One region of the Marinomonas sp. genome, then DNA from elsewhere that is predicted to be linked to it. Evidence: predicted binding sites of a transcription regulator. Region 1 holds the regulator's gene; each other region holds the start of a gene.
The links. Region 1 encodes sigma-54, which starts transcription at its own class of promoters, with help from an activator protein. Its sites were predicted from a motif close to TGGCACNNNNNTTGCTNT; they were not measured.
Positions count from the first base shown of each region.

Region 2: ACO05V_RS05205 (benzaldehyde dehydrogenase) is a predicted target of sigma-54. The motif match lies at 1,369-1,386, and genes of this name have one in related genera.
Region 3: ACO05V_RS07290 (ammonium transporter) is a predicted target of sigma-54. The motif match lies at 1,858-1,875, and genes of this name have one in related genera.

Region 1 covers NZ_OZ245329.1:3,118,351-3,121,535, reverse strand. The annotation lists gene ptsN (PTS IIA-like nitrogen regulatory protein PtsN) at 1-372, opposite strand, end outside; gene ACO05V_RS14845 (RNA polymerase factor sigma-54) at 389-1,861, opposite strand; gene lptB (LPS export ABC transporter ATP-binding protein) at 1,940-2,665, opposite strand; gene lptA (lipopolysaccharide transport periplasmic protein LptA) at 2,666-3,185, opposite strand, start outside; gene lptC (LPS export ABC transporter periplasmic protein LptC) at 3,177-3,185, opposite strand, start outside.
Region 2 covers NZ_OZ245329.1:1,140,415-1,143,599, forward strand. The annotation lists gene ACO05V_RS05200 (sigma 54-interacting transcriptional regulator) at 1-1,164, opposite strand, end outside; gene ACO05V_RS05205 (benzaldehyde dehydrogenase) at 1,505-2,965, shown strand; gene ACO05V_RS05210 (LysR family transcriptional regulator) at 3,041-3,185, opposite strand, start outside.
Region 3 covers NZ_OZ245329.1:1,545,424-1,548,608, reverse strand. The annotation lists gene ACO05V_RS07305 (outer membrane protein assembly factor BamD) at 1-506, shown strand, start outside; gene ACO05V_RS07300 (glutathione S-transferase) at 523-1,185, opposite strand; gene ACO05V_RS07295 (cold-shock protein) at 1,300-1,512, opposite strand; gene ACO05V_RS07290 (ammonium transporter) at 1,989-3,185, shown strand, end outside.

The sequences.
Region 1 (3,185 bases):
TTGAGCTAGTTCTGCTATTTGAGCTAGTGTCGCAAGGTGTTGGTCGCACTCGTGAGGCGGAACAATTAATGCAAATATTAAGTCGACTGCTCTTTTATCGATAGAATCGAAACCAATAGGGTGTTGTAGTGACATAATAACAATAGCGGTATGATTTGCGGATTCTAGGCGACAATGTGGTATGGCGATGCCATTGCCTATGCCTGTACTGCCTAGCTTCTCTCTACCGAGTAATGCGTCATATACCGCTTCGTTGTCACAATGAAGTCGGTTGGACGCGACTTCGGCAATGCTTTCGAGCACACGTTTTTTACTGACGATATCTTGTTTTGCGAGAACGAGTTCCGCTTTTAATAATGATTTCAATGACATGATAAAATGTTTTCCGTTAGATCAGTCGTTTTCGTTCATTGGAAGGAGGGATGTTCATCGCCTCTCGATATTTGGCTACAGTACGTCGAGCAACCTGTATGCCTTGGTCTGCTAAAATAGCAGCTAGTTTGTTATCACTTAACGGTTTTTTTGCTGGCTCATCAGATACAAGCTTTTTAATCATAGCTCGTATTGCTGTAGAAGAACATTCTCCACCAGAGGCAGTATTTACATGGCTTGAGAAAAAATATTTCAGCTCAAAAATACCTTTTGGTGTGTGCATGTATTTCTGTGTTGTTACCCTAGAAATGGTTGATTCATGCATGCCGACTTCTTCGGCAACATCGTGAAGAACCATGGGTTTCATAGCTTCTTCACCTAGTTCGAAGAAATCGATTTGTCGACTTACAATGCAGCTAGCGACTTTCAATAGCGTTTCGTTGCGGCTTTGCAAGCTCTTCATAAACCATTTAGCTTCTTGGAGAGAGGTCTTTATGTAAGTTGCGTCTTCGGCTGTTGCCGCGGTGCTCGCCATTGCAGAGTAGGTTTCATTTATTTTAATGGGCGGTAAAGCGTCATTGTTTAATTCAACTTGCCATACATCATGACGCTTTTTCACGGTGACATCAGGAATAACGTAATCTGTATCGTCGGCATCAATTACTGAGCCTGGGCGTGGATTGAGCTGTTGAATCAAATTGACGACTTCTTTTAATGCTTCGTCCTTTAATTTTGTTTTACGGCTTAACTGAGTAAAGTCTCGATTGCCTAATAGAGGCAGATAATGATCAATGAGATTGTAGGTGCTCTTGTATAGCGGGTGGCTCTGGAATGCTTCTAGTTGCACAAGAAGGCAGTCGCGTAGATCAATTGAGCATACGCCAACAGGATCAAAGTGTTGCAATCTGTGTTGCACAGCGATGACTTCTTCTATGTCTAAATCTTCTAGTTCAGTGCCAAGGGATTCCCAAATGTCATCGGGAGAAATGCTTAGGTAGCCATCAGGTTGAACGCATTCAATGATAGCGTAAGCGATTTCAATATCTCGATCCGACATGTGGGTTAAGTTTAGCTGCCAGATAAGGTGATCTTGGATGCTTTCTGCCGGTGCGTTGCGGCTTTCAAAGTCGCCATCACCTTCATAACTATTATGGTCACTAACTGCGGCCGCTGAGCTTTGGTAAGTGTCATCCCAGTTACTGTCTATTGATAGCTCTTCAGGAATGCTTTCTGTCCACTCTGATTCTACACGTGCTTCTTCGCTATTATCGATGTTTGTGTCTGTCGCACTTTTTGATTCTATGCTAGCGGGGATGTCACTATGTGTTTGTTCGTCGTCGTCAAGCTCAAGTAGTGGATTAGATTCAAGGAACTCATGTATTTCTTGCTTTAAATCCAACGTAGAAAGCTGAAGCAAGCGAATGGCTTGTTGCAGCTGTGGTGTCATGGTCAGTTGTTGGCCGAGCTTTAATTGTAAAGACTGCTTCATGGAGCAACTCTTTCTTCTATTTGAATGAATTGGAACGAGTTATGCATACTACTCCCTTTCTACTGCAATGATAAGGGGTTACAGGCGGAAGTCGTCGCCTAAATAGACCTTTTTTACTTGTTCATTGTTGATGACTGTATTTGCATCTCCAGATGCGATGATGTAGCCATTGCCAACAATGTAAGCTTTATCACAGATGTCTAATGTTTCTCTAACATTGTGATCGGTAATTAGAACACCTATTCCACTTTCTTGGAGGTGTTTAATAATGTGTTTTATGTCTCCGACCGAAATTGGATCTACGCCGGCAAAGGGCTCATCAAGTAGGATGAATTTAGGGTTCATCGCAACCGCTCTTGCGATTTCTACTCTACGTCTTTCTCCGCCTGATAACGCCATGCCAAGGTTAGTACGAATATGGGTGATATGAAATTCTTCTAAGAGTTCTTCAAGTCTTTCTAATTGCATTGCTTTTGTTAGTTTTTTTCGGGTTTCTAAAATGGCTAAGATATTATCTTCAACTGACATTTTACGAAAAATAGAGGCTTCTTGTGGAAGGTAGCCAATGCCTTTTTGGGCTCGGGTATGCATGACATCATTTGTGATGTCTTGCCCATCAATAAATATACCGCCAGCATCGTTCGCAACCATTCCCACTATCATATAAAAACAAGTGGTTTTACCTGCACCATTTGGGCCTAATAAGCCAACAGCCTGGCCAGACTCAACTGAAATAGACACATCTTTTACGACTTGGCGTTTCTTATAGCTTTTTGCTAAGTGTTTTGCTTCTAAAATAGCCATTTATTTTTTGGCCTCAGGCGCTGGTTTGGATTCTGGTGCTTGCGGTTGCAATGTCATGGTTACCCGCCCTGAATCTTTTTTCTCTGCACTGAAGGTTCCATCTTGGATCATATATAGAATGTAATCTGCAGTGATGGAATTTTGCATTCGACTTAAGAAGCCTTTGCCAAAAATTTCCAATTTCGATTCGCTTGTTGAGTAATGGATTTCGTTTCCTTTACTGATCACAATGTTGCCGCTCCAGTCTATTTGTTGACTGAATTTTGCAGGTGTGCCTGTTGCTTCTAAACTGCTGAATTTTCGAGTGTTGGCATCAGTCGATATTTTTAGATATTCGGCGTGGATTTCAATGGATCCTTGTTTAACAAAGACGTTACCTTTATAGATGGCCTCGCCAGAATTTTGATCGAACTGTGCTTCATCAGCTTGGACTTCTAGTGGCTTATTTATGTCATCAGGGAGTGCATAGCTATAATGAGCAAACATAGCTGATGTAACCAATACACTGAAGTTAATGAAT
Region 2 (3,185 bases), 2.0 Mb from region 1:
ATTGACTTTAATCGCGGAGATGCCGCCGACTCGTTCGACCTCTCTTTCTTGTAAAACGCGCAATAACTTACTTTGACCAGCTAGGCTTAGTGTGCCAATTTCATCTAAGAAAAGTGTACCACCATTGGCTCTTTCAAAGCGACCGGGACGACTGTTTGTTGCCCCTGTGTAGGCGCCTTTTTCAACACCAAAGAGCTCTGTTTCCATCAAATTTTCAGGAATGGCGGCACAGTTAAACGCCACAAAAGGGCCTGTTTGGCGGCTGAATTTATGCAGCATGCTGGCAAAAAGTTCTTTGCCCACGCCAGATTCGCCAGTGAATAATACGGTGGCATTGGTTGGGGCGACTTTTTGTAACGAGTGATTGGCGGCGGTGAAAGCAGCGGAAACCCCGATCATTTTAGGTTGATCATCGAGTGCTTCTGGCTCCATTTGGTCGAGCTGCGGGTCTGGTTTGGTGCTGATGTCGGCATCGTTGGTGGTGACATTGAGGAAACGAATGTCGTCTTCGATATTGTCCCAAAGCTCAGCGGATTTGCCAATGACTCGACAGATAGAATGTCCCATGGATTGGCATTCTACTTCTCGGAAAATCACTAAAGAACCCACTAAACCAGAGACATAACCGATGGCGTAGCCCAATTCCATCCAGCAAGCCGGTGAGCTGCCAATGCCGTAAGCGGCAATGTTTTCTTCGTCTTCACTGCTGTGGTGCCAAATAAACTCGCCATCGTAGAGACCTTTTTCGGTATCAAATTCGAAGTGAACCGTTTCCACTTTGACGACGCCTTCTAGCCCATGAAGATGCGTACCAGCTTTGAAAATAGAGGCAGGGTCTGAATCGGGCCAGCGTTTTTGAATGAGCTCCGCATCACGAAGGCCTGACAAATAACCTGTTCGAGTAAGAATGTCGCGCGATTTGTCGAGGCCAAGAGAATCGATTATTTCGCGACGTAACAGACCAAACGATGAACTGTGGATCAGCAACATGCGCTGATCGTCTAGCCAAATACGACCATCGCCCGGCGAAAAAAACAGGCATTCGGTTAGTTCTTCCACGGTGGGCGCATGTTGGCCATCTAGCTCACGGGAGCTGCCTTTAAGGAGGATTTTTTGGTTGTTCTTGGCCATGTCTGCCAAAGAAATACGGTGAGAGTTTGTCATTATTATTTTTCCTCTTCCATCCGATTGATGAAATGATTAAGTGTTTTTTTCTTAGTGTTGATTGAATTTAACGATATCGTCAAGCGTGTTGTGTGTAATTTAATCTATTTAGCAATGAGTGCTTTACATCGAAACTCTTAAAAAACTTTATTTATCAATAAGATAAGTTTTATTTCTGATGTGTAATAAATATAAATTATATTTCGGCATAGGTATTGCTGTGGTTTAGTAATAAGTAATGTTGGAACGATATGAATACTTAATGTCGCTGAACTTTCGCTGGCGTTAATTTGTCCTAGTAAAAATGATGTTACGAATAAAAATAAACAGGAGAACACACATGACAGTATCTGTACTTGAATCCAAAAAGTGGTCCGGCAAATTTTTCACAGGCGACTGGGTTGCCGCGTCTAACAAGCAAGACGTGCTAGAGCCAGCAACAGGGAAAGTATTGAGCGAAGTGGGGATTGCGTCGGCAGACGACGTGTATTCGGCGTGTCAGCGCGCCAATGAAGCGCAAAAGGAATGGCTGAAAGTCCCACCAAGAGATAAGGCCGCTTTGTTCCATAAAGCCGCCGCTTTCATACAAGAAAATTTTGATGAATTGGCCTTGTATGTGGCGCGTGAAACGGGCGGTATCATTCCAAAAGGCCAGCATGAAGTAAAAGAAGCCATGTTGATTCTTCAGTTGGCTGCCAACATGACGCTAGAGCCAAATGGTCTGACATTGCCTTCCGTTCCAGAAAGAATGTCTTATGCCAAGCGTAAACCGATTGGTGTGATTGGTGTTATTTCGCCTTTTAACTTTCCATTAATCCTTTCTATTCGTTCTATTGCGCCGGCACTGGCAACCGGTAACGCAGTCGTCACCAAGCCTGATCCACAAACACCGGTGACAGGTGGTTTTCTTTTAGCACTTGCCCTAGAGGCGGCGGGTTTACCAAAAGGTTTGTTCCAAGTTCTGCCCGGTGCGGTTGAAGCCGGTGAAGCCCTTTGTGCAGCACCAGAAATTGGAATGGTGGCGTTCACTGGGTCTACTGCGGCAGGTCGTAAGGTTGGCGAAGCCTGTGGTCGTAATCTGAAAAAAGTGTCACTTGAATTAGGTGGCAAAAGCTCGCTGATTATTTTGGAAGACGCTGATTTAGATGTTGCCGCCAGTAACATTGCCTGGGGCGCGTATTTCCACCAAGGCCAAATCTGTATGGCATCTGGTCGTATCCTTGTCCAAGAAAGTATCGCTGATACACTAACGGCTAAAATCGTCGAAAAAGCAAAGCATTTACCCGTCGGTGATCCCGTTTCTGGACAAGTCGCTTTAGGGCCGCTAATTAATCAGCGCCAGCTAGAAAAAGTACATGCGATTGTTCAAGACTCGGTCGCGGCGGGCGCTAAGCTAGAAGCAGGTGGAACGCACGAAGGGCCTTTCTACGCACCAACGGTGTTGAGCAATGTGAAACCTGGAATGCGCTCTTTTGACGAAGAGATTTTTGGTCCTGTGGTGAACATCGTGACATTCAAAAGCGACGACGAAGCGGTTGCCATGGCGAACAATACGCAATATGGCTTAGCGGGTGCGGTGATTTCAAACGATCTTTCTCGCGCACAAGGTATTGGTGCTCAGTTGCATGTTGGTTTGTTGCATATCAATGATCAAACCGTCAATGATGAATGCATTAACCCATTTGGTGGTTGCGGTGCATCGGGTAACGGCAGCGCGGTGTGTGGCCCTGCGGATTGGGATCTTTATACTCATTGGCAATGGGTGACGGTGAAACAAGCGGCAACGCCTTATCCTTTCTAAGGTGTTCTTGCTTAAGTAAATCTTAGCAATAAAAAGCCTCATCTCAAGAGAAATGGGGCTTTTTTACTATTGGTTCTATTGTTTGTTTGCAATGGTGGTTTTGAGCTCTTCAATAAATGTCTGAATGATGGCGGATTGTCGTTCGCGATGCAGTGTGATGCCTATGGTGCATTCAGGTTTTGGCAGTGGGATAGGGATTTGCTTTAGGCGAGGGTTGAGT
Region 3 (3,185 bases), 1.6 Mb from region 1:
ATATGCGCGCTATGTCTACTTACAAAGGCGCAGAAAGTTTAATGTCTCGCTATTTAAACTTAGACCCAAGCGAAAGAGACTCAAAAGAGTTAAACAAAGCCTTCAAAGAGTTCGCCGATTTCACTGCGCGCTATCCAGACAGTACTTATGCGCCCGACGCAAAAGCACGTATGTATTATTTGCGTGAAATGGTGGCGCGTCATGAATTACAAGTTGCGCACTATTACCTGAAAAGGAAAGCACCGCTTTCTGCACTGCGCCGCAGCCAAGAAGTTATTCAACACTATCCAAGCACACGCTCTGTAGAGGAAGCATTGGCGATTAGTGTTCAGTCATATAACGATCTGAAACAAACAGATTTGGCACAAACCAATCTTGCCGTGTTAAAACAAAATTTTCCAAATTCATCCTATGTAGACAATAAAGGTAACTTTATAGCGTTGAAGCTACCAAACGACGCTGATCCAGGTTTTTTATACTGGGTTACATTTGGAATGATTGATTAATAAAAATTAAAGCCGCTTAGTGAGCAGGAAAGAGTATATCCTCTTGCCCTGCTTCCCAAGCGGCATACTTAACCATCACCACAGATTTGAACATCTCTGAATTAACAAATTCTGCCAGCCAACGCTTAACATTATTGTATTGTGATAACTCAAACCAACCTTGGTTAACTCCTGAAAATTGGCGAATAAATGGAAATACAGCAATATCCGCTACACTCATGCTTTCTCCCAATAAAAACTCATTTCTGCTTAAACGCTTATCTAATCGGCGTAAAAAAACTTCGCCTTTATCACGATAATAGCTTTCGCTCGATTCAGGATATCGATCTGCATATTTATAACGATCTAACCAATGTTTAAAAAATTTATCGTTATACGCTATCCATGCCTTCATCTTATTTTGCTGATTACCTTTCAATGGCCATAATTGATTCACTAGATCGCTATCACCCGACTTAGAGAGCGCCCAAATAATAATATCCAAACTCTCAGGGTATCTAATCCCATCTACATCAACAAGTTGTGGCACACTTGATCGCCCGCCTAACTCCAGCAAGGCAGCTGGCTTAGACTTTAAAACCACTTCTCGTAACTGCACAGATACTCCTAAGAAAGCAATGACATAGCGAGCTCTCATCGCATAAGGGCAACGCCTGAACGAATACAAAACCGGCAACAAAACAATCTCCTGTATTTAATAAATTACGGACATAAAAAAACCATGCGCACAATAAACCTCTTACATAATATAAGGTGTTAAAACGCATGGTTTTTTACTAGATCAAAAGCTCAATTATACTGGAGTGACATTCTCAGCTTGTGGGCCTTTTTGACCTTGAGTCACTTCAAACGTTACTTTCTGACCTTCTTGTAGCGTACGACGACCATTACCATTAATAGAACGAAAATGCACAAAAACATCAGGACCGCCTTCACGCTCAATGAAACCAAATCCTTTTTCGTCATTAAACCACTTCACAATACCTGATACTAACTGACCTGACATAACAACCTCATTATTTATGTTGCTCTTAAATGAGCAATCTCTTAACTACGCGAAAAGCAATTAAACCTTAAGCGACTTTTAAATGTTAAGTGTTTTAAGTTGCAAATGCGCTTAAAACATACATTAACTCATCGATAATATGTCGTTAAAAACAAAATAGAAAGCAGATGAAAAACAAGTATTGTTAAAAAAAGTAATAACACTGAGACCAGATAAAAAGATCACACTTATAGGAAGCACCTCTCAAATTAAAGCACCATCGCACTACTAAAGAAAACACCCAAAACACCAAAATAGTGCAATTCAAAAAAATATCCATTTTATAGCACCAAAAAAAAGCACAACTGGAACAGTTATTGCTTTTCACAAACGAAGTTTTAAATTTACTTATAAAATAACCAATAAAGCCCCAAAATAAAGCACTTATGGACAAGAGCAAACCGTTTCGGTGCAACAATAAACGTTAGGAGCCATCTGTGATATCCACAAACAGTGCAGTAGACATGCTAGTGTCCAGTTCAAACACCCTTTTTATACTACTAGGCGCCATCATGGTATTTGCCATGCACGCAGGATTCGCTTTTTTAGAAGTCGGAACCGTACGCCATAAAAATCAAATCAATGCTTTAGTCAAAATAATGACCGACTTTGCGATTTCCGCTCTCGTTTATTTTTTTGTCGGTTATCAAATAGCTTATGGTATTAATTTTTTCGATAGTGCCGCCGTGCTATCACAAGAAAATGGTTATAGCTTAGTAAAATTCTTCTTTCTTATGACCTTTGCTGCCGCGATACCAGCCATCATTTCGGGTGGTGTCGCTGAACGCGCAAAATTCTATCCTATGCTCATTTCTGCAGCAGTCATTGTAGGTATTGCTTATCCATTTTTTGAGGGCATTGTATGGAATAGTAACTATGGCCTTCAAGATTGGCTAGAAAAACAATATGGAGCACCTTTTCACGATTTTGCAGGCTCCGTTGTTGTTCATGCTTTTGGTGGATGGGTTGCGCTTGCCGCTATCATCTTACTGGGTACTCGTCGCGGCCGCTTTAGACATGGCAAATTAGTCGCATTCGCACCGTCAAATATCCCATTTTTGGCATTGGGCGCCTGGATACTTTGCATCGGTTGGTTTGGCTTTAATGTCATGTCAGCACAAACTTTAGATGGTGTGAGCGGCTTAGTCGCCGTTAACTCTTTAATGGCAATGGTAGGTGGAATTATCACAGCCATGCTATTTGGTAAAAATGACCCAGGGTTTATCCATAATGGTCCATTAGCTGGTTTGGTTGCCATATGTGCAGGTTCCGACATTATGCATCCAATTGGTGCTTTAGCCTCTGGGGCATTTGCTGGTGCGATATTTACCATTCTATTTACTATTCTTCAGCAAAAATTCAAACACACAGATGACGTTCTAGGTGTTTGGCCTTTACATGGTGTTTGTGGAGCCTGGGGCGGCATTGCAGCGGGCATTTTTGGATCCGAATCACTTGGTGGGCTAGGTGGAGTTAGCCTCTTATCCCAGCTTCTAGGGAGCTTAGGTGGCATTCTGATAGCAACACTAAGCGGATTCGTTGTTTATGGAATAGTTAAATCTATGAGTGGTTTACGTCTAAGCGAAGAGGATGAATTTAATGGCGCAGACTTATCCATTCATAAAATAGGGTCT